Regions from separate parts of the Streptomyces laurentii genome, predicted to be linked through region 1. Evidence: riboswitches for the same ligand, from Rfam matches in the RefSeq annotation. Region 1 holds a riboswitch; each other region holds the start of a gene.

What was found. Region 1 has a riboswitch for cobalamin ahead of cobN (cobaltochelatase subunit CobN). Riboswitches for the same ligand answer to the same signal wherever they lie in the genome.
Region 2: it holds a riboswitch for cobalamin, as region 1 does, so the genes downstream of both, ABZ693_RS00520 (ribonucleoside-diphosphate reductase subunit alpha) here and cobN (cobaltochelatase subunit CobN) in region 1, are expected to answer to the same signal.
Region 3: it holds a riboswitch for cobalamin, as region 1 does, so the genes downstream of both, ABZ693_RS08820 (ABC transporter substrate-binding protein) here and cobN (cobaltochelatase subunit CobN) in region 1, are expected to answer to the same signal.

The regions. Positions count from the first base shown of each region.
Region 1 is NZ_JBEYHT010000077.1:4,549-12,306, forward strand. Features, by position in the region: gene ABZ693_RS31940 (ferredoxin-like domain-containing protein) at 1-1,261, opposite strand, end outside; cobalamin riboswitch at 1,325-1,470, shown strand; gene cobN (cobaltochelatase subunit CobN) at 1,507-5,211, shown strand; gene ABZ693_RS31950 (hypothetical protein) at 5,310-5,663, shown strand; gene ABZ693_RS31955 (ABC-F family ATP-binding cassette domain-containing protein) at 5,644-7,302, opposite strand; gene ABZ693_RS31960 (SdpI family protein) at 7,485-7,758, shown strand, end outside.
Region 2 is NZ_JBEYHT010000001.1:108,675-116,432, forward strand. Features, by position in the region: gene def (peptide deformylase) at 1-333, shown strand, start outside; gene ABZ693_RS00510 (ribosomal maturation YjgA family protein) at 309-719, opposite strand; gene ABZ693_RS00515 (ribonucleotide-diphosphate reductase subunit beta) at 783-1,796, opposite strand; gene ABZ693_RS00520 (ribonucleoside-diphosphate reductase subunit alpha) at 1,796-4,177, opposite strand; adenosylcobalamin-variant (AdoCbl-variant) riboswitch at 4,327-4,425, opposite strand; gene ABZ693_RS00525 (GNAT family N-acetyltransferase) at 4,506-5,024, opposite strand; gene ABZ693_RS00530 (hypothetical protein) at 5,045-5,689, opposite strand; gene mctP (monocarboxylate uptake permease MctP) at 5,818-7,443, opposite strand; gene ABZ693_RS00540 (DUF3311 domain-containing protein) at 7,440-7,694, opposite strand.
Region 3 is NZ_JBEYHT010000009.1:147,617-155,374, reverse strand. Features, by position in the region: gene ABZ693_RS08850 (amino acid adenylation domain-containing protein) at 1-1,282, opposite strand, end outside; gene ABZ693_RS08845 (MbtH family NRPS accessory protein) at 1,416-1,604, opposite strand; gene ABZ693_RS08840 (MFS transporter) at 1,810-3,072, shown strand; gene ABZ693_RS08835 (MFS transporter) at 3,359-4,603, opposite strand; partial or broken gene ABZ693_RS08830 (aspartate aminotransferase family protein) at 4,907-5,341, opposite strand; partial or broken gene ABZ693_RS08825 (phosphotransferase) at 5,644-5,748, opposite strand; cobalamin riboswitch at 6,035-6,238, shown strand; gene ABZ693_RS08820 (ABC transporter substrate-binding protein) at 6,318-7,310, shown strand; gene ABZ693_RS08815 (FecCD family ABC transporter permease) at 7,307-7,758, shown strand, end outside.

The DNA.
Region 1 (7,758 bases):
CGTCCCCGGTGGCGAGGACGTCGACCCAGGTGCCGTGCGGGTGCCCGCAGCGCCGGGCGCAGCCGGCGACGTGCACGGGAAGGCCGTCGGGGGGTGCGGGAAGGAGCCGGCCGGCGTCCGTCCGTACGTCGGCCAGGGACTTGGCGCAGCCGGGCAGTCCGGTGCAGGCGGTGACCCCGGCGCCGGGGGCGTCGGGGCGGGTGATCAGGCCGTACGAGGCGAGGCGCGCGAGCCGGCCGGCCTGAGCCTCGGTCGCGGACCCGGACCCGGACCCGGCCGTACCGGACACGGCCGTCCCGGATCCGGCCGTACCGGACACGGCCTCGGTCCCGGACACGCCCCCCGCCTCGGTCACGACCACCACCCCGCGCCACGGCGTCAGCCGGACCTCCGCCGCGGGCGACAGCGCCCGCAGCCGGGCTGCGGTCAGCCGGCCGAGCGGGGCGAGGACGGACAGGGCGCGCGGGCCGAGCGGGCCGGGCGCGGGCGGGGTGCCGAGGGGGAGCGGAGGCGGTACGGGGACGGGCTGCCCGCCCGTACCGCTCAGGTCGACCGCCCCTTCCGCCCCGGCGGGCCCGGCCGGCAGTTCGCGGACCCGCCAGGCCCCGTTGCCCGCCGCCGACGCGGCGTCGAGGAAGGCGAGGGCGGCGGCGAGCGCGGCCTGGGGCGCGTCGGCGGCGGTGATCCGCCGCGCCTGTCCGCCGACCCGGAGCAGGGCGGAATCGCCGCCCGGTTCTGCGATCAAGGTCACATCGCCGCCGAGTCCGGCGACATCGCCGCGCCCGTCGTCCAGAACGAACAGGAACCGTCCCGAAAGGGACGCGGCACGGGGCTCCGCGCAGAGCAGTCCGTCCAGTTCACGGGCCCAGGTGTGCACGTCGGCGTGGCCGTGTCCGTCGAGTCCGGCGGCCGGCGAGGCGACGAGGTTGCGCACCCGCTCGTGGGTCGGCGAGGGGAGCAGCCCGCCGCGTCCGAGACGGTCGGCGAGGACGGCTCCGCAGCCGTCCGGCAGACCGCGCAGCTCGACGTTTCCACGCGAGGTGATGCTCACGGCACCGTCCCCCAGCGACTCGGAAACGGAAGCGAGCAACTCGACTTGATGTTCCGTCAACTGCCCTGCTGGCAAGCGGAGTCGGGCGAGGAAACCATCGGCGGCGGCGTGCAACCGGAGCGCCCCGGGGCACGCGTCGCCACGGTCCCGTATGAGAGGTTCGCCCCGTTCAGGCGAGGTGTCGGGAGTGGGCGGCATGGCGGCGAGCATACCGACGAGCGATGGTCCGGCGACCGGGGGTGACGGGCGGCCCTCTCCCGCCGGCGGACGGCACGTTCTAGGATGCAGACCGGCATGGGGTCCCAGGACCCCGGGGAGGAAGCCCGGTGAGATTCCGGCGCGGTCCCGCCACTGTGAGCCGGCCCCGAGCCTCGGGTGTCCGGTGAGTCAGGAACTCCCGCCGTCCAACGACCACCCGGGGCGCGGACACCCCGAGGAAGGGCCCGAGCCTCGCCATGCTCGTTCTGCTGTCGCACTCCGACACCGACCTGCTCAGCGCCCGTGCGGCGAACGCCGCCGCCTCCTCCTCGGCGACGGACGCGGACACCGGCGGGACCGCCCCGGTCCCGTACCGCTTCGCGAACCCGTCCCGCCTCCCGCTCGGTGACCTCCCCGCGCTCCTCGACGGCGCCGGCCTGGTCGTCGTCCGCCTCCTCGGCGGGCTCCGCTCCTGGCAGGAGGGCCTCGACGCGGTCCTCGCCACCGGAAAGCCGATGGTCGTGCTGAGCGGCGAACAGGCCCCGGACGCCCAGCTCATGGCGGCCTCCACGGTGCCGGTCGGCGTCGCCACCGAGGCCCACGCGTACCTGGCGCACGGCGGTCCGGCCAACCTCGCCCAGCTGGCCCGCTTCCTCTCCGACACGGTCCTGCTCACCGGCCACGGCTTCGAGGCCCCGGCACCGGCACCCTCCTGGGGCGCCCTCGACCGCACCCCGGCCGCACCCCGGGATCCGGCCGCCCCGGTCATCGCGGTGCTCTACTACCGCGCCCACCACATGAGCGGCAACACCGCCTTCGTCGGCGCCCTCTGCGACGCCATCGAGGACGCGGGCGGCCGGCCGAAGCCGCTGTACGTGGCCTCGCTGCGGGCCCCCGAACCCGAACTCCTCGCCGCGCTCGGCGACGCCGACGCGATCGTCACCACCGTCCTCGCCGCGGGCGGCACCCGGCCCGCCGAAGCGCAGGCCGGCGGGGACGAGGAGGCGTGGGACGCGGGCGCGCTCGCCGCGCTCGACGTGCCCATCCTCCAGGCGCTCTGCCTGACCGGCTCCCGGGCGGCCTGGGAGGAGAACGACGAGGGCCTGTCGCCGCTGGACTCCGCGAGCCAGATCGCCGTCCCGGAGTTCGACGGCCGCCTGATCACCGTCCCGTTCTCGTTCAAGGAGATCGACGAGGACGGTCTGCCCGCGTACGTGGCGGACGCCGAACGCGCCGCCCGGGTCGCGGGCATCGCCCTCCGGCACGCCCGGCTGCGGCACATCCCGAACGCGCGCAAGAAGGTGGCCCTGGTCCTCTCCGCGTACCCGACCAAGCACTCCCGGATCGGCAACGCGGTCGGCCTCGACACCCCCGCCTCCGCCGTCGCGCTGCTGCGCCGGCTGATCGCCGAGGGGTACGACTTCGGGCCGGCCGAGGACATCCCGGGGCTGGTCTCCGGCGACGGCGACGAGCTGATCCGCGCGCTGATCGACGCGGGCGGCCACGACCAGGACTGGCTGACGGAGGAGCAGCTGGCCGCGAACCCGGTGCGGATCCCGGCCGCCGACTACCGCCGCTGGTACGCGGCGCTGCCGGCCGAACTGCGTGCCGGGGTGGAGGAGCACTGGGGCCCGGCGCCGGGCGAGATGTTCCTGGACCGCTCCCGCAACCCCGAGGGCGACATCGTGCTCGCCGCGCTGCGGCGCGGCAATCTGCTCATCCTCATCCAGCCGCCGCGCGGCTTCGGCGAGAACCCGATCGCGATCTACCACGACCCCGATCTGCCGCCCTCGCACCACTACCTCGCCGCCTACCGCTGGATCGCGGCGCGCGCCGACGACCACGGCTTCGGCGCCGACGCGATGATCCACCTCGGCAAGCACGGCAACCTGGAGTGGCTGCCCGGCAAGAACGCCGGCCTGTCCGCCGCCTGCGGTCCGGACGCGGCGCTCGGCGACCTGCCGCTGGTGTACCCGTTCCTGGTCAACGACCCGGGCGAGGGCACCCAGGCCAAGCGCCGCGCACACGCCACCCTCGTCGACCACCTCGTGCCGCCGATGGCCCGCGCCGACAGCTACGGCGACATCGCCCGCCTGGAGCAACTCCTCGACGAGTACGCCCAGATCAGCAGCATGGACCCGGCGAAGCTGCCCGCGATCCGCGCCCAGATCTGGACGCTGATCCAGGCCGCGAAGCTCGACCACGACCTGGGTCTCGCCGACCGCCCGGACGACGACGGCTTCGACGACTTCCTGCTGCACGTCGACGGCTGGCTGTGCGAGGTCAAGGACGCGCAGATCCGTGACGGCCTGCACGTCCTCGGCGGCGCGCCGACCGGGCCCGAGCGGGTCAACCTCGTCCTCTCCATCCTGCGCGCCCGCCAGATCTGGGGCGGTACGCAGGCGCTGCCCGGGCTGCGCGAGGCGCTCGGCCTGGACGAGTCGGCCACCGACCGGGCCCGTACCGACGACATCGAGGCGCGCGCCCGGCAGGTCGTCGAGGCCATGGAGGCCGCCGGCTGGTCGACCGAGGCGATCAGCCAGGCGGCCCGACTCGGCCTGGGGCAGCCGCCGATGGGCGGCGACTGGTACGCGCGACAGCTGGCACGGGTCTCGGAGGTGCTGCGCTTCGCCTGCGAGCAGGTCGTGCCCCGGCTGGCCGGCACCACCGACGAACTCACCCATGCCGTCCACGCGTTGAACGGCGGCTTCGTGCCCGCCGGCCCGTCCGGCTCACCGCTGCGCGGTCTGGTCAACGTGCTGCCGACCGGCCGCAACTTCTACTCCGTCGACCCCAAGGCCGTACCGTCCCGGCTCGCCTGGGAGACCGGCCAGGCCCTCGCCGACTCCCTCCTCACCCGCTACCGCGACGACAACGGCGACTGGCCCACCTCGGTCGGCCTGTCCCTGTGGGGTACGAGCGCGATGCGCACGGCGGGCGACGACGTCGCCGAGGCGCTGGCGCTGCTCGGCGTCCGGCCACTGTGGGACGACGCCTCGCGCCGCGTCCGCGGCCTGGAGCCGATCCCGCTCGCCGAGCTGGGCCGGCCCCGCGTCGACGTGACGCTGCGCATCTCCGGCTTCTTCCGCGACGCGTTCCCGCACGTCATCGGGCTGCTCGACGACGCCGTCCGGCTCGTCGCCGGCCTTGAGGACGAGTCCGCCGAGGACAACCACGTCCGCGCCCACGCCCAGGCCGACCTGGCCGAGCACGGCGACGAACGGCGCGCCACCACCCGTATCTTCGGCTCCCGGCCCGGCACCTACGGCGCGGGACTGCTCCAGCTCATCGACTCCCGCGACTGGCGCACCGACGCCGACCTCGCCGAGGTGTACACGGTGTGGGGCGGCTACGCGTACGGGCGCGGGCTCGAAGGCCGCCCGGCGCGCGCCGAGATGGAGACGGCGTACAAGCGCATCGCCGTCGCGGCGAAGAACACGGACACACGCGAGCACGACATCGCCGACTCCGACGACTACTTCCAGTACCACGGCGGCATGGTGGCGACGGTGCGCGCGCTGCGCGGCACGGCCCCAGAGGCGTACATCGGCGACTCCACCCGCCCGGAGACCGTCCGCACCCGCACCCTCGTCGAGGAGACCTCCCGGGTCTTCCGCGCCCGTGTGGTCAACCCGCGCTGGATCGCGGCCATGCGGCGGCACGGCTACAAGGGCGCCTTCGAACTGGCGGCGACGGTCGACTACCTCTTCGGATACGACGCGACGACGGGCGTCGTCGCCGACTGGATGTACGACAAGCTGACGCAGGAGTACGTCCTCGACCCGGAGAACCGGGCCTTCCTCCAGGAGGCCAACCCGTGGGCGCTGCACGGCATCGCGGAGCGGCTGCTCGAAGCGGAGTCGCGCGGGATGTGGGAGAAGCCGGACCCGGAGACGCTGGCCGCGCTGCGGCGGGTGTTCCTGGAGACCGAGGGCGACCTGGAGGACGGCCAGGAGTCCTGACCGGACGGGCGAGCGGGTGGCCGACCGGGACGGCCGGCCACCGGGTTACGATCCCCGCCGCATAACCGACGTGCGCACGACAGGTGGGGGTGGTGGGCATGCGTGCCCGTGGAACGGTGACGGCCGCGGTGGTCCTGGCGCTGGGGCTGGCCTTGGGAGCCTGCTCGGGCCAGAGCGGCGACGGCGGCCACAAGGGCGGTACGAAGCGGAAGCCGGGCGCCCCGGCCTCGGCGCCCGCCACCACCGGGGCCCCGGCGCCCTCGACTCCGCCCGCCGCCTCGGACGAGCCCGTCCCGGACGAGGAGGACGCGGCGGAGATCCCGGCGCCGGACGACGACGCGGACACGGACACGGACGTGAACAAGCCGCGCCGGGCGCCGACGGGCGGGTCCGGGTCCGGGTCGAAGCAGTCGCCGAAGCAGTACCGCCCCGTCACGAAGCAAAAGCGCTGACGACGGGGGCGAGTTCAAGGCGCCGGCCCCGGAAACCGGCGCGCAGCCGGCGGTCGTGGCTGACCACCACGAGCGTGCCCGGGTAGGCGGCGAGCGCCGCGTCCATCTCCTCCACCAGACCTGGGGACAGATGGTTCGTCGGCTCGTCGAGGAGCAGCAGGTCGACCGGGCGGGTCACCAGGCGGGCCAGCTCCAGCTTGCGCCGCTGCCCGGCGGACAGCAGCCGGACCGGGACGGCGAGGTCGCGGGCGGTGAACAGGCCGAGCGCGAGCAGTTCGTCCTCCCGTCCCGCGCCGAAGGCCGCCGCCAGCGGGCGCGGGTCGGCGGCACCGGCGGTGTCCTGCCGGAGCAGCCCGACCCGGGACCGTTCGGGTGCGCTCACCGTCCCGCTGTCCGGGGCGAGTTCGCCAGCGAGCACGGCCAACAGGGTGGACTTTCCCGCCCCGTTGGGGCCGGTGACCAGAAGCCGTTCGCCGGGGTCGAGGCGCAGCGCGTCGAGCCGGAGCCGTCCGCCGACCCGAACTCCCTTGAGATCGACGGCTGTCGAGGCCCGGTCGGCGGCGACACGGGCGGTGAAGCGGGCGATGAAGCGCAGCGGATCCGGGGGCCGGGGCACCGTCCGCTCGTCGAGTTCCCGCAGCCGGGTCCGGGCGGCGCGGATCCGGCTCATCGCCCCGTGCGTCCGTGACCGGGCCCGGAACGCCCCGGCGCCGCTGAAGGCGCTCGGCCCCTTGCGGGGGATGGCGGCGAGCCGTCCGGTGTTGCGGTCGGCGAGGGCCGCGTTGCGTTCCCGTTCGGTCCGCCATTCCTCGTACGCCACCTCGCGGCGGGCCCGGTCGGCGGCCCGCCCGGCGAGGTAGCCCGTATAGCCGTTGCCGTAGCGGCGTACCGTCCGGGTCTCGTGGTCGACCTCCAGGATCGCGGTGGTGACCCGGTCGAGGAAGGCCCGGTCGTGGGTGACGGCGACGACCGTGCCCCGGTGCCCGCGCAGCCGTTCCTCCAGCCAGGCCACGGCCTCGTCGTCGAGGTCGTTGGTCGGCTCGTCGAGGAGCAGCAGCTCCGGGTCGGCGGCGAGCGTCGCGGCGAGCGCGAGCCGGGAGCGAAGGCCGCCGGAGAGGGTGGCCGACGGCCGGGCCCGGTCGAGGGGTTCGCGCGCGCCGAGCCGCCGGAGCACGGTGTCGACGCGCCGGTCGGCGTCCGCGCCGCCGCGCGCCTCGTAGGCGGCGGTCAGGACGGCGTACGCGTCGAGTTCGCCGTCCGCGGCCCGGTCACCGGCCGCCGCCAGCGCGGCCTCCGCCGCCCGGATGCGCGCCTCCAACTCCCGTATCTCCGCGAGCGCGTGGTCGATCAGGTCCCCGACGGTGGCGGTCCCGGGGGCGTCGGCGCCGCCGGGCGGCTCCAGGGTCTGCGGGAGGTGGCCGAGACCGCCGGGGGACTCGACGGTGACGGTGCCGTGGACGGGCGTCTCCCGGCCCGCGAGCAGCCGCAGCAGGGTGGACTTGCCGGCTCCGTTGTCCCCGACGACGCCGACGCGTTCGCCGGCACGGACGGAGAGGGAGACACGGTCGAGGACGAGCCGGTGATGTGCGTACCGGTCGTCGTAGCGCTGGGTGACATCGGTGAGCTGGACGCGGAACAGGGCGGCCTCCGGGGCTGGGCGACAAGGACGAGGTCATGACGACCACAACGTAACGAGACGTCTCGTCTCGCTTGCGCCGCCCACCGTACGCCCGCCCCCGGCGCCCCGCAAGGGGGATAAAGGGGCTTGGCAACGCGCATTGTTCTAGTAGAGTGCTAACAACTAGACCAAGGGAGGGTCTCGTGAACCGTCTCCGCCTTCGCGCGTTCGCCGCCATACCGTTCGTGCTCGCGCTCGCCGTCCATCTGTCGCTGCTCGCCACCTGGTACGACCGCCTGCCGGACCCGCTGGCCACCCACTTCTCCGGCGCCGACGGCCGCCCCGACGGCTACACCGGCCTCGGCACGTCCGTCGCCGTCAGCACGGCCCTGCTGCTGGCCGCCGGCGTCTGCTGGGTCCTCTGGGTGCGGCGCGCCGCGCTCTGGGGCGCCTGGGCCACGGCCGGATTCACCGGCT
Region 2 (7,758 bases), on a different contig from region 1:
GTCCGGCACGTCGGCCACATGATCAACCCGGTCCTCGTCGACCTGCCGGCCGACCGCCGGATCCTGGACGACTCCAACGAGGGCTGCCTCTCCGTCCCGACCGCGTACGCCTCGCTGGCCCGCCCGGACTACGCCGAGGTGACCGGCCAGGACCTGCACGGCAACCCCATCAAGGTGCGCGGCACGGGCTACTTCGCCCGCTGCCTCCAGCACGAGACGGACCACCTGTACGGCTTCCTGTACATCGACAAGCTCTCCAAGCGCGACCGCAAGGACGCCCTGCGGCAGATGGCCGAGGGCACCCCGCGCTACCCGGTCGTCCCCAACGACTGACCCGCGCTTCCTCGCGTCCGTACGGCGCGGTGGACGGCCCAGCCGACCGCCGCGCCGCACGTGTACCAGAACAGGTCCGGCGCGTTGAACGACGTACCGAGGACGAGGCGCGCGAGCGTGCTGCGCGCGGCCAGCTCCGCCGGGACGTCCGTCAGCTGGAAGAACTCGACGGCGCACGAGAAGCCGAGGGCGACGCCCGCCGCCGTGACCGGCCGCACCCGGGGCGCGATCAGCACCACCAGGGTCAGGATCAGCACCGTATAGAGCGCGTCCCCCGCGTACTTGGCGACGACGCCCGAGCCCGCGGCCCTGATCCCCAGACCGGCGGCGACAGTGAGCAGCGCGGCGGCGCACGCCAGCAGCCGCGTCCGTAAGAAGATCCCCATGGCGGGCACCCTACGTGGCGGAAGGGCCGCCCCGTCGCGGAGCGGCCCCTCGGAGAAGCGGGATCAGAAGTCCTCGTCCAGGTCCACCGAACCCTCGACGGCGACCTGGTACGCCGACGGGCGGCGCTCGAAGAAGTTGGTCAGCTCCTGGACGCCCTGCAGCTCCATGAACGCGAACGGGTTCTCCGAGCCGTACACCGGCGCGAAGCCGAGCCGGGCCAGCCGCTGGTCGGCGACGCACTGCAGGTACTCGCGCATGGACTCGGTGTTCATGCCCGGCAGACCGTCGCCGCACAGGTCGCGGCCGAACTGGAGCTCCGCCTCGACGGCCTCCCGCAGCATCGCGGTGACCTGCGCCTGGAGCTCGTCGTCGAAGAGCTCGGGCTCCTCCTTGCGGACGGTGTCCACGACCTCGAAGGCGAAGCTCATGTGCATCGTCTCGTCCCGGAACACCCAGTTGGTGCCGGTGGCCAGACCGTGCAGCAGGCCGCGCGAGCGGAACCAGTAGACGTACGCGAACGCGCCGTAGAAGAACAGGCCCTCGATGCAGGCGGCGAAGCAGATCAGGTTGAGCAGGAAACGGCGGCGGTCGGCCTGGGTCTCCAGCCGGTCGATCTTCTCGACCGAATCCATCCATTTAAAACAGAACTGGGCCTTGTCACGGATCGACGGGATGTTCTCGACGGCCGCGAAGGCGGCGGCGCGCTCCGCCGGATCGGGGAGGTAGGTGTCGAGCAGCGTCAGATAGAACTGGACGTGCACGGCCTCCTCGAAGAGCTGGCGCGAGAGGTAGAGCCGCGCCTCCGGGGAGTTGATGTGCTTGTAGAGCGTCAGGACGAGGTTGTTGGACACGATCGAGTCGCCGGTCGCGAAGAAGGCGACGAGGCGGCCGATCATGTGCTGCTCGCCCGGGGACAGCTTGGCGAGGTCGGACACGTCGGAGTGGAGGTCGACCTCCTCCACGGTCCAGGTGTTCTTGATGGCGTCGCGGTAGCGCTCGTAGAAGTCCGGGTAGCGCATCGGACGCAGGGTCAGTTCGAAGCCCGGGTCGAGCAGGTTCTTCTGGGTGTCGGACATTACTGGCAGGCCTCGCAGGACTCGGGGTTCTCAAGGGAGCAGGCGATGGCGTCCGCGTCGGGCGCCTGCGCCTGCGCGGGCACGGGGGTGGTGGCGCGCGCGGCGCGGGCGATCCGGGTGGCCGGCCGGGACCGCAGGTAGTACGTGGTCTTCAGACCCTGCTTCCAGGCATAGGCGTACATCGACGACAGCTTGCCGATGGTCGGCGTCTCCATGAACAGGTTCAGTGACTGCGCCTGGTCCAGGAACGGGGTGCGGGCCGCCGCCATGTCGATCAGACCGCGCTGCGGGATCTCCCAGGCCGTCCGGTACAGCGCGCGCGTCTCGGCCGGCACCCAGGCGAAGTCCTGCACCGAGCCCGACGACTCGCGCAGCGCCTCCCGGGTCTCGGCGTCCCACACGCCCAGCCGCTTCAGCTCGTCCACCAGGTACGCGTTGACCTGGAGGAACTCGCCGGACAGGGTCTCGCGCTTGAACAGGTTGGAGACCTGCGGCTCGATGCACTCGTAGACACCGGCGATCGAGGCGATCGTCGCGGTCGGCGCGATGGCGAGCAGCAGGCTGTTGCGCATGCCGACGGCGGCGATCCGGGCGCGCAGCGCGGCCCAGCGCTCCGGCCAGGTCAGCTCCACGTCGTAGTGGTCCGGGTGCAGGACACCGCGGGCCGTACGGGTGCGGTCCCAGGCCGGCAGCGGGCCGTGGCGCTCGGCGAGGTCGGCGGACGCCTCGTACGCGGCGAGCATGATCCGCTCGGCGATCCGGGTGGAAAGCGCCCGCGCCTCGGCCGAGTCGAACGGCAGCCGCAGCCGGAAGAACACGTCCTGGAGGCCCATGGCGCCCAGACCCACCGGCCGCCAGGTCGCGTTGGAGCGGCCGGCCTGCTCGGTCGGGTAGAAGTTGATGTCGACGACCCGGTCGAGGAAGGTGACGGCGGTACGGACGGTCGCGTCGAGCCGCTCCCAGTCCAGCTCGCCGGCCTCGGTGTCGACGAAGGCGCCCAGGTTGACCGAGCCGAGGTTGCACACCGCGGTCTCGCCGTCGTCCGTGACCTCGATGATCTCGGTGCAGAGGTTCGAGGAGTGGACGACCGCGCCGGGCTCGGCGGTCTGGTTCGCGGTCCGGTTGGCGGCGTCCTTGAACGTCATCCAGCCGTTGCCGGTCTGCGCGAGGGTGCGCATCATCCGGCCGTACAGCTCGCGGGCCGGCAGCGTCTTGCGGGCCAGGCCCGCCGCCTCGGCCGCGCGGTAGGCGGCGTCGAACTCCGCGCCGTACAGGTCGACCAGCTCGGGCACGTCGGCCGGCGAGAACAGCGACCAGTCGGCGTCCGCGTTCACCCGGCGCATGAACTCGTCCGGGATCCAGTGCGCCAGGTTCAGGTTGTGGGTGCGCCGGGCGTCCTCGCCCGTGTTGTCGCGCAGCTCCAGGAACTCCTCGACGTCCGCGTGCCAGGTCTCCAGGTAGACGGCGGCGGCGCCCTTGCGCCGGCCGCCCTGGTTCACCGCGGCGACCGAGGCGTCCAGCGTCTTCAGGAACGGGACGATGCCGTTGGAGTGCCCGTTGGTGCCGCGGATCAGCGAACCGCGGGCGCGGATCCGGGAGTACGCGAGGCCGATGCCGCCCGCGTGCTTCGACAGGCGCGCCACCTGGTGGTAGCGGTCGTAGATGGAGTCCAGCTCGTCCTTCGGGGAGTCGAGGAGGTAGCAGGACGACATCTGCGGGTGGCGGGTGCCGGAGTTGAAGAGGGTGGGGGAGGACGGCAGGTAGTCGAGCCGGCTCATCAGCCCGTACAGCGCCGCGACCTCGTCCAGGGCGCGCACGCTGTCGTCCTCGGCGAGACCGGCGGCGACGCGCAGCATGAAGTGCTGCGGCGTCTCGACGACCTTGCGGGTGATCGGGTGGCGCAGCAGATAGCGGGAGTAGAGGGTGCGCAGGCCGAAGTAGCCGAAGCGGTCGTCGGCGGCCGCGTCGATGGTCAGGTCCAGCCGGGCCGCGTGCCGGGTGACGAACGCGGCGGTGCGGTCGGCGATCAGGCCCTCGCGGTGACCGGTGGCGACGGAGGCGGAGAAGGAGACCGCGCCCTGCCCGGCCGCCTCCTCGGCGATGGTCAGGGTGAGCAGCCGGGCGGCGAGCCGGGAGTACGCCGGGTCCTCGGCGATCAGCCCCGCGGCCGCCTCGGTCGCGAGCTCGCGCAGCTCCGCCGTGTCCGAGCCGGGATGCCGGCCGCGCAGCGCGGCGGCGGCGACCCGGCCGGGGTCGGTGTCGGGGAGGTCGGCGGTGAGATCGGTCAGGATCCGCAGCAGCGCGGTTCCCGGGCCGTCGGTCTCGGCCGCCTGGTCCGCGGATGATGGGGCCGAAGCCGGATCTGCGGGCGCGATGGTCACTGGGGGGCTCTCCCTCGCTCGGCTCGGGGCCACGGCGGGGGAACGGGGACGTGCGGGGGCCGGGAGGATACGCACGGCGCGCCGCGTCCACCGGCCCACTCCGCGAGGCCCGGACGTCTGTGGCACCCGGAACGGACGGACCGGGCGCGCTGTCGGCAGGTCCTCGGACTTTCCTTCCTGCATAAGCGCACGAAGTACACCGTTGCGGGACAGTTCCGGACTTCCACCGGATTCCCCTGCGACGACAGCGAGATGAGCATACATGTGGGGGGCACCGCTCATGGCACCCCCCACATGTTGTGTGTCGGGCGCTTCCGTCCCTTGTGTCCTACGGCGTGTTCCCGAGCTCCAGGGCGTAGGCGAGCAGCGTGAAGTCCACCCCCGGGAGGGGCTGCCAGTCGCGTTCCGGGGCGCGGACGAAGCCCACGCGCGCGTAGATCCGGTGCGCCCCGGCCATCGACTGCTGGGTGGACAGGACGATCCGCGCGCAGCCCGGGACGGCCCGCGCGCGCTCGACGCACGCCCGTACGAGCGCCTCGCCGACGCCCCGGCCGCGGCCCTCGTGGCCGACGGCCAGCATCCGGAACTCGGCCTCGTCCGGGCCGGCTATGTCCGCCCACTTCCCGTCGCCGGTGGTGAAGGTCACCCCGCCGAGGACCGTCCCCGCCTCGTCGGCCGCGACGAGCACCTCCGCGTCGGCGGCGCGCCCGGCCACGTCGCGCAGCAGGTGCGCGTACTCGTCGTCCTCGCCGAACGCGAGGAAACCGTCGTCGCGGTAGGCCCGTACGGTGATCTCGCCGAGTGTCTCGTAGTCGTCGGGTCGTGCGGTCCTGATCGTGAAGTCCATGCGGCGCATTCTGCCGAGGATCAGCCGCCCACGCCCACGCTGTTGTCGGGCGCTCCGTCGCCCACGGGCGGCAGGTCGCCGCGCTCGACGGGCTGCCGGCCGCCGGCCGGCTTCTCGGGCAGGACGCCGTCCAGTTCGCGGTCGTCGGCGCGGTGCGCGTGCTCGGCGGCGGCGCGCAGCAGGTCCTTGCGGACGGTGGGCGGGGCGCCGACCTCGATGCGTACGCCGCCCTCGGCGCGGATGTACGTGTGCCGTTCGGCGGAGACGCGGTACCAGCCGGGCTTCTCCGCCGTACAGCGGTCGCCCCGCGAGGTGGCGGCGCACTCCTTGTCGCCGAAGGTGCCGCGTTCGGCGGTGAGCGTGATCTGGGTGCCGTCCGGGGCGACGTACGTGGCCTGGAAGCCGTCGTCGCCGACGACCCCGGCCGACTGGCGGGCGAGGGTGAAGCCGTCGGCCTCGGTGACGTACACGTGCTTCGGGTCCACCTGCGCGTACCGGGCGCGCTCCTCCAGCTCGGCCCTCGGCGGCGCACCGGGCGTCGGGGTGCCGGTCGCCTGGCCGGCCGGGTCACCGGCGGTGGTGCCGGTCTCGGTGCCGCAGCCGGCGAGGGCCAGGCTCAGGGGCACGAGCAGCAGACAGCAGGCGGATATCGCACGGGAGTTCATCCACCCATCCTCGCCCGGGAAACGACGGGGCCGCCGGGGTTCCCCCGAAGGGAAGGCCCGGCGGCCCGTGGTACGTCAGGTCGGAGCGTACCGAGGTCGGAGCGTGCTCGGGTCGGAGCGGCGGAGGGTCAGTGCCCGGCGGCGCCGACCTTCGGCAGCTCGGTGACGACACCCTTGTCGCCCGCGTCCGCCGTGTAGTCCTCCGGCGAGGTCTCGTCGACCCCGTCGGGCGTCCCGACGGCGCGCAGCACGAGGGTGAGGACGACGGTGACGAGCACGTTGAGCACGAAGGCGGTGAGGCCGATGTAGCCGATCTCGCCGATGCCCGGGATCTCCGCGGACGAGCCGCCGAAGTGCTTCTGCGTGGGGCTCGCCACCCCGTACGCCGCGGCCGTGCCGTAGATCATGCCGACGCCCCAGCCGACGAGCAGCGCCCAGCGGTGGAACCAGCGGGTGAACAGACCGCCGACCAGGGCCGGGAAGGTCTGCAGGATCCAGATGCCGCCGAGCAGCTGGAAGTTGATGGCGACGGTCTTGTCCATGGTGAGGACGAAGACCAGGGCGCCGACCTTCACCAGGAGCGAGACCAGCTTGGAGACCTTGGTCTCCTGTTCCGGTGTCGCGTCCGGCTTGATGAAGTCCTTGTAGATGTTGCGGGTGAAGAGGTTGGCCGCGGCGATCGACATGATCGCGGCCGGGACCAGCGCGCCGATGCCGATCGCGGCGAAGGCCACGCCCGCGAACCAGGACGGGAACATGTCCTCGAAGAGCTGCGGGATGGCGAGCTGACCGTTGCTCACCTTCACCCCGGCGGCGATCGCCATGAAGCCGAGCAGCGCGAGCAGGCCCAGCATCAGCGAGTACAGCGGCAGGATGGTGGTGTTGCGGCGGATCACCTCGCGGCTCTTGGAGGAGAGCGTCGCGGTGATCGAGTGCGGGTACATGAACAGCGCGAGCGCCGAGCCGAGCGCCAGGGTGGCGTAGGTCCACTGGCCGGCCTCGCCGGGCGCGAGGGCGCCCTTCGGCTTGCCGGTGGCCGGGTTGACGGCGGAGAACGCCTCGCCGGACTTGGCGAAGATCTCGTCGAAGCCGCCCAGCTTGATCGGGATGTAGATGATCGCCACCGCGATGACGATGTAGATCAGGGTGTCCTTGACGAACGCGATCAGCGCGGGCGCCCGCAGGCCGGACGAGTAGGTGTACGCGGCCAGCACGCCGAAGGCGATGAGCAGCGGCAGGTCCTTGACGAACCAGTTGGTGTCCTCGCCGCCGCCGACGCCCATCACGTCCAGGACGGCCTGGATGCCGACGAGCTGGAGCGCGATGTACGGCATGGTGGCGAGGATGCCGGTGACGGCGACCGCCAGCGACAGGCCACGGGAACCGAACCGGCCGCGGACGAAGTCCGAGGTGGTGACGTAGCCGTGCTTGTGGGACACCGACCACAGGCGGGGCAGGAAGGTGAAGATCAGCGGGTAGACCAGGATGGTGTACGGCACGGCGAAGAAGCCGGACGCGCCCGCCGCGTAGATGGCCGCCGGGACGGCGACGAAGGTGTACGCGGTGTAGAGGTCGCCGCCGAGCAGGAACCAGGTGACCCAGGTGCCGAACGAGCGGCCGCCCAGGCCCCATTCGTCGAGGCTCTGCTCGTTCTCGGCCCGGCGCCACTTGGCCGCCAGGAAGCCCATGACCGTGACGGCCAGGAAGAAGAAGATGAAGACGCCGAGCGCGACGCCGTTCACGCCGTCGTTCATCGCGCGTCACCTCCCTTGCGGGCACGCTGGTCGAACTGCCACAGCTTGTACGCGATCACGGTGAGCGCGGTCGAGATGAGCACCCACGCCATCTGGTACCAGTAGAAGAACGGGATGCCGATGAAGGTGGGGTCCACCTTCGCGTAGGAGCTCACCCACAGCATCGCGACGAACGGCGCGACGAGGAGGAGCCCGATCACCACCCTCAGGGGTGTGACGACTGGTGGATTTCCTTGCGTGGCTTGTGACATGGCTCCCGTCCCTGGCTGATCACCGCGTGAAGTGGGGGAAATCTAGGGGACGGGTTCGCCTCCG
Region 3 (7,758 bases), on a different contig from region 1:
CGCCCGCCGTCCGCCGGGCGCCGTCCGGCGGGCCGGACGCCGGGGCGCGCCGCAGCGCCGCGCGCGTCTCCGGATCGTCCAGGTCGACCCGGGGGACCGCCACGCCGGCCGGAAGGACCGTGCCCGCATCCGCGAGCAGCAGGGCGGGGGCCGCGTCGCCCAGGATGTGGGCGATGCGGGGCTCCGGGTAACCGGGGTCCACGGGAAGGTGGGCGGCCCCGGACTTCATCACCGCCAGGACCGCGACGACCAGCTCCACCGAGCGGTCGAGCGCCGAGGCGACCACCGTCTCCGGCCCGGCGCCCCGCGCGGCCAGCACATGGGCCAGCCGGTTCGCGCGGGCGTCGAGCTCCGCGTACGAGACCGCTTCCTCCCCGAACAGCAGGGCGGTGGCGTTCGGAGTGGTTCCGGCGAGCTTCTCGAAGAGGCCGAGGAACTGCGGGGCTTCGGCGGGCAGGTTCGCATCAGGGGCCTGGGAGGTGGGCTCGCCGTCGAGGAACAGCCGCAGCGGGGTGCCGCTCTTCCCTCCGGGCACCACGTACGGACGCAGAACCTCCCAGTGGGACGGGGTGGTGTCGAGGTCGGTGGCCCCATACGCGCTCAGGAACCGCGCGAACAACCGTGGATCGGCGGACAGTTCACCGGTCGGCAGCAGCAGGGTGTCGCCGCGGCAGACCCGGACCCACTGCGGAACCGGGGCGGCGGAGCCGAGGTCCGTGTTCCACGCCACCCGTGCGGGCAGCGGAGGACAGACGCCGCGGTCCTCCCACGCGCGCACCCGGTCGGCGAGGTCGCGCCGGGTGACCGTCACCCCCGCGCGGGGGACGACGTACGCCGGGGAGTCGTCCGGCACCTCGTGAGCCGCCGGGGCCGCGTCCGACACCAACAGGCCCGGGGCGGCGGCGAGATCGAGCCGACGCGTGTCCGCCGGCCACATGCTGCCGTCCGGCCCCGCGGCGACCACCACCCGCGCCCCGGACTCCTCGGCGAGCAGACGCGCCTGTTCCGCCGGACGGGCCGGATCGAGCGACACGTACGCCGCGCCGGCCCACCACACCGCGAGCCTCGCCGCCACCAGGTCGACACCGCGCGGGAGTTGCAGCGCGACGACTGCCCCGGGCCCCGCGCCGGCCGCGCGCAGCGCCCGGGCCAGCCGCTCCACCCGCTCGCCCAGCGCGCCGAACGTCACCGACTCCGACGGCGTGACCACGGCGGCACGCTCCGGATGCCGGGCCGCCTCCCGCAGAAAGCGTGCGAGGAGGTCGATCGCGCTGGTGACCACGGACAGCTCCTTGCACGGGAGAAGGGGGGGCGGTGTCGGTGTGAGGCGATGGGGGAGGCGTCACAGGTGTCACAGGGGCGGTCACGGCGCTCGGAGCCGGCCGTCGCCGCTCGGGCCGCGCCCGTCGCGGTGCTCAGGCAGGCCGGCCGCGTGCCGGCCCGGACGTGCTCCACGTATCCCGGCACGCCGTCCGCGCGCCGGATCCGAATACCGCGTCCCACCCGGCCGGAATGCCGAATTCCGATGGCCGGCGGGAGTGCTGGTCCTCGTCAAGGGCAAGGATCGGGAATCGACCGGATTCATTCGTGAACGGATTGATCATCCGGGCTCGACCTTCCCACGAGGCAGGCTCCGTTGGCAATGGACGTGTTCGAGCCTAAGCGGCACCGACGGGAAATGGCCACCCTGGTTTCCGGGAAGAAATTCTCGTACGATCCAGCGCGCACTCGCGGCGGCCGCACGTACTCTGTGGCGCGCCGGAAATCCGTCGGGATATCGAAGTACCGGAGGCCGTGCTGGAATCCGCCATGCCCACCGCCGCGCAGTCCGCGAAAGGCCGGGGCCGCCCCCACCGGAACTTCCGGCTGCTGCTCGTCGGTGAGACCACCAGCAAGCTCGGCACCAGCGTGACCTCCGTCCTGCTGCCGCTCGTGGCCGTCACCACCCTGCACGCCTCGCCGTTCGTGGTGGGCCTGCTCACCGCCGCGCCATGGCTGCCGTGGCTGCTCATCGGCCTGCCCGCCGGCGCGTGGGTCGACCGTCTCGCACCACGCCCGGTGATGCTCGTGTGCAACGCCGTCTCGGCGCTGGTGTTCGTCAGCGTGCCGCTCGCCTGGTGGCTGGGCGTCCTGGCCATCGGGCACGTCCTGTGCGCCGCCCTGATCTCCGGTGCCGCCTCCGTCTTCTTCTCCACCGCCTATTCGGCCTATCTGCCCCGACTGGTCGCCACGGCCGACCTGATGCACCGCAACGCGCAGCTGCAGGCCGGGGAGCAGGGGGCCAGGGTGGCGGGCCCCGGTCTCGGCGGGCTGATCGCCCAGACCGTGGGCAGCGTGCCGGGCCTGCTGCTCGACGCGGCCTCCTTCATGGTGTCGTCGGTCTGCCTCATCGCCATCAGCTCCGACACGCCACGCCCCGACCCGGCCCCCCGGCGGCGGCTGCGCCGCGAGATCTCCGACGGCCTGCGGTTCGTGTCCGGAGACCGGTGCGTCCGGGCCGTCACCGCGTTCGCCGCGGCCGTCAACCTGGCGATGGCGGGCCTCCAGGCCGTCCAGATCGTCTTCCTCGTACGGACCGTCGGCGTCGGTTCCGACACGCTCGGCTGGCTCGTCTCCTGCGGCGGCCTCGGCGGGGTGCTCGGCGGCCTCGTGGCCGGCCGGCTCGCCCGGCGTCTGGGCACGGCGCGCACGCTGCTGGTCCTCCAGTTCACCGCCGCGCCGTTCGGGCTGCTCGCCGCGCTCGCCGGCCCGGGGCCGAGGCTGGTGTTCTACGTGCTGGGCACGGCCGTGCTGTTCGCCGGGGTCGTGGCCTGCAACGTCGTCATCGTCAGCTTCCGGCAGGCGTACTGCCCGCCCGAGTTACTGGGGCGCGTCACCGCGACCACCCTCTTCCTCAACTACAGCACCATCCCGGTCGGCGCTCTGCTGGGCGGCTCGCTCGCCTCCGTCCTCGGCGCCCGCCCCGCGATGTGGAGCGTCACGGCCGCACTGGTGGCCGCCGGCGGATTCCTGCTCGTGAAACCACTGCGCGGCCTCCGCGACCTGCCGGGCGCACCAGTCGCCGAGAGTTGAGAATTCCGGCCAAGACCTCTGTGAGCCGGAGCGTGCGAAGAAGCACGGGGAATAGGGGTGTGTAGGGGTACTTCACGGATTTCCCGGTGCCGGGGGTCGGCTTTACCAGGGAAAGCCCGACTGTCGGCGACGGGGACGACTCCAGTGGCCGTGGCATATTCCGCCGGAACCAGTCAGGACGCCGACTTCGGCTATCCGGATCCGGCGTTCTCCACGACACGTTTCTCGCCCACCCCGTCGGGGCGCCGGGCGAGCGGGGAGCCGTGACTCCTCGCAGGCGTACGGCTTACGAGACGGCTTCCGGTTCGGCGGTGGCGCGGGTCCGGCCGAGCGGGGAGACGGCGAGGAGCAGGGCGACGGGCAACAGCACCGCGCCGGTGAGGACGATGGACCGGCCTATGCCCGCCAGGTCGGCGGCGACGCCCCCGAGCACCACGCCGATGATCATGAAGTTGACCATGAGCGCGTTGAGCAGGCCGACGCCACGGCCGCGCAGTTCCGCGGGCAGATCGCTCAGCAGGGTGTTGGCCACCGGCACCTGGAAGAGCCCCGAGCCGAGGCCCGCCACCAGACACCACACGAGTACCGCCGACACCCCCAGTCCGTCTCGCAGCCGCCCGGCGGGATCCAGGAGCAGCAGCGACACGGCGAACAACGCGATCGCCCCGATCAGCAGCCGCCGGTTGCCGGCTCGCCGTACCAGCGGCGGCCCGGCCAGCGCCCCGACGACCGATCCGGCGCCGAACGCCGCCTGCGCGAGGCCGTAGTCGAACGCCCCGAGGCGGAATCCGGACAGCAGCTGGGTGTTGAGGTTGGTGCTGAACAGGCCCAGCGCCAGCATGACCGGCACGAGCACGACGGAGAGGAAGCGCAGCGACGGCACGGCCATCACGCCGCCGAGCCCGACGCGCAGCGACCGCCCGTACGACTCGCGCGCGACGCCCGCCGCGGCCGGGACGGGCACCTCCTTCAGCACGGCCATGCCGAAGAGCAGCAGCGCGGAGATCACGAAGGTCGCCGCGTCGAGGACGAAGACCACCGGGACGCTGCCGAGGGCGAGCAGCACACCGCCCATGGCGGGGCCGACCAGGTTCAGGGTGTGGTTGGTCGACTGGAACAGCGCCACCGCCGTGGGGATGCTGTGGCCCCGCACGATCAGCGGCACCGCGCTGATCCGCGCCGTCTCGAAGACCGCCTTGCCGATGCCGCTCAGCAGGATCAGCGCCAGCAGCGGCAGCGGCGAGTCCCGGACGGCGATCATCAGCAGCGCCAGGACGGCCCGGACCAGGTCCGAGCCGACCATCAGGACCCGGGCCGGCACCCGGTCGGCCAGCGGGCCGACGAAGGCGCCGAGCACCCCGGACGGCAGCAACTGGGCGATGACGACGAGGGACACGTACAGGACGGGGTTCGACGTCCCGGTCGCCACCACGTAGATCAAGGTGATCTTGGTGATGGCGTCCCCGAGGAACGACGCCACGACCGCCAGCCAGTAGCGGAGGTACGTGCGGTCTTTGAGCAGTTCGAGCATGGGTGTCACCGTTCTGGTCCGTGCCCGGTCCGGCGGTCCGGCGCACGGCACGTCGTCGGGAGGTCCGCGAGCCCCGTGGGCGGAAGTCCCGCTGCCTGGTGGGGTGTCCACCGCGCCCCAGCATCACCGGACGGGGTACCGAGAGGGAAGCAAGATCGACAGGCCCCTTCGGGCCTTGGCCGAAAATGACCACCGAGGAGGGGAGCGTACGGGCCGCCCATCCCCCCGGCGGAACTCCCGATCGGCCGGTGACGGGCGGCGCCGGCCCCTGGGACGCCCGGCGCGTCCGACGACTCCGACGCCTCAGACGCGGAACAGGGACCCGATGAACTCCGCCAGCAGCCGCTCCTTCAGACGTGGTGGCAGCGCGTCCAGCAAGGCCAGCACCGGTGCCATCCGCGACGGCAGCCCTTGACCGTCAGCGCTGCCCAGGCCGGCGAAGGCCAGGAACCCGGCCACCTCTTCCGGGGTGAGCGTGTCGGGGTCGAGGCCCTCGGCCAGGTCCCTCAGCCCCGGATCCACCACGACCGGTTCGAGAGCCCGCGCCGCGGCGAGGGAGCCGGTGAGGTCGGCGAGGAGCGCGCCGACCCGGTCGACGGTCGCCGTAGTGAGCGTCAGGTGCAGATTGGGCGGCAGACCGTCGAAGGAGAGCTGGGGCTGGAGGTACCAGCCGCGCTCCCGCATCTCGTCGGCGACATGCAGCACCAGGCTCAGGTCCGGTTCGCCGCCGGGTCCGGACCGACCCGGCGGGGTGCCCGCGGGGTCCGGGGCGGTGGGCTCGGGGCATGGGCGTCGTCCCAGATGCTGGGAGGGGGAAGCCGCCTCCCCGAGGGTGCGACGATCAACTCGCCCACCGTAAGGGAGGGTTCGGGCCAGTCCTAGTGATCTGGTTGGGAGTTGGTTCGTCACCACATGAGTCGATTTCCGTACCAATTCGGGGGTCTGGCTGACGGGCGGCGCTTGGTTTCGGTCTGTTGTGGGTTGTGGGTTGTGGGTGACAACAGGCTGGAGCCGCTGGTCTTGAGTGAGGCCGAGCGGCAGCGACCGGACACGATCATCTGCCGGAAGCCGTCGCCGCGCAGGTGCACGGAGCCCGGCAGTCGCTCGGCCAGCAGTTGGGCCACGGTGGACTTCCCGGACGCCATGACACCCGTGACGAGCACGACTGCGGAACGGAGCTCGTGCACTGTTGACCCCCGTCCTGGTGCACCTGAATCAGAACAGCCGTGAAACACCTGGCCGGAACAGGTCTCACCACGAGATCAGATCCGTAATCGCCGGAGGCTTCACGTTGGTCACCCGTGGTGCCACGCTCGATGTACCGCGCCCCGCAGCGGAGTGGTCGTCACACTCGAATCAGGCCGAGGCCGACACGGGAACCATGCCGAGGGCCGGGACTCTTCCCCTCACGGCCGGACTCCCGGTGGTTTGGTAGCCTGTCGCCGCCGTGGTGTACGGGAAACCGGTTGAAAGCCGGTGCGGCCCTCGCCACTGTAGCTGCGGAGTTCCGCGGCCCTCGCTGACGGCTCCCGGAGCGGTCAGGGCCACTGGGTGGATCGGAGACGAGCCCCCGGGAAGGCCGGTCGTGAAGCGTTGATGCGGAAGCCAGGAGACCGGCCACGGCGCGACATGTTCCACGAGGGTTGGAGAACACGTGCCTGGGGGTCCCTTGCGCCCGTTTCGAAGTGAACGTTCCATACGCCCGGCGCGCCCCATGCGCTCCGGCCTTGCCGCTGCGGCACTCCTGCTCGTCGGGGCGCTCAGCGCCTGTACGGGTGCGCCCGCGGCCGACAAGCCCGCCGAGGCGGCCGGGAGCGGCCGTCGAGCGCCGGTGAGCGTGAGCAGTTGTGGCGTCACCACGACCGTGGCGGCACCACCGAGCCGGCTGGTCACCCTCAACCAGGGCGCCACCGAAGTGGCCCTGGCTCTCGGTCTGCAGAACCGGATGGCCGGAACGGCGTACCTCGACGACGCGGTCCCGGCGAAATGGAAGGCGGCCTACGAAGCCGTCCCGGTGCTTTCCAAGGAGTACCCGGCCAAGGAGAAGCTTCTCGCGGCGCGTCCGGATTTCCTCTACGCCTCCTACTCCAGCGCGTTCACCGACAAGGTGGCGGGCACACGGGCGGATCTGAGCTCCCAGGGCGTCGAGTCCTATCTGTCGCCGTTCGGCTGCGCCGACAGCAAGCAGGTGCCGCCGGCGTCCTTCCAGGCGGTCTGGGACGAACTGGGCGATATCGCCAAGGTCTTCGGTGTCGAACCACGAGCCGCCGCCATCCAGAAGGATCAGAAGCAGGAGCTCTCGGAACTCGCGGCCAAGGCGGCGGGCAAGGGCCTGAACGTGCTCTGGTACGACTCGGGCACGAAGACTCCGCTCGTCGGCGCCGGCCATGGCGGCCCCCAGCTCGTGCTTGACGCCGTCGGCGCCCACAACATCTTCGGCACCTTGCCCGGCGGCTGGAAGAGCGTGAGCTGGGAGCGGGTGGCCGCGGCGGACCCGGACGCCATCGTGCTTGCGGACGCCAGTTGGGACACCGCACAGGCCAAGATCGACTACCTGGATCACGACCCGGTACTGAGCAAGCTCAGCGCCGTCCGGAACCGTGCGTTCGTGGTCGTGCCCTTCTCCGAGTCGACGCCCGGCGTGCTGCTCGCCGGCGGTGCCGCCCGGGTTTCGGCCGGCCTCGGCAAGCTGCACCCGCGTTCATGACCGCGGCAGATCGTCCCGCCGCACGGCCCACAGGAGCGCGCCGCGCGGCGGCGGCCCTGGCCGTTGCCGTGTTCCTGCTGCTGGTCACCGTCCTGCTCGGCCTCGCCGTGGGATCGGTCCACGAGCCGCCGCGCATCGTGGCCGACGTCGTCCTGCGCCGGCTCGGCCTCGGCGACTCCCACGTCACGCTGCTGGACGACCAGATCATCTGGCAACTACGGCTGCCACGGGTCCTGGGAGCCGCCGCGACAGGCGCGGGACTCGCGGTCTGCGGCGCGGTGCTGCAGACCCTGACAGGGAACGACCTGGCCGACCCCTACCTGCTCGGGATCTCCAACGGCGCCGCCGTCGGCGCGGTCACCGTGATCGTCCTCGGCGTCGGAGTCTCCGGCGCCGCGGCGGTCAGCGCGCTCCCGGCTGCCGCCTTCGCCGGCGCCCTGATCGCCGT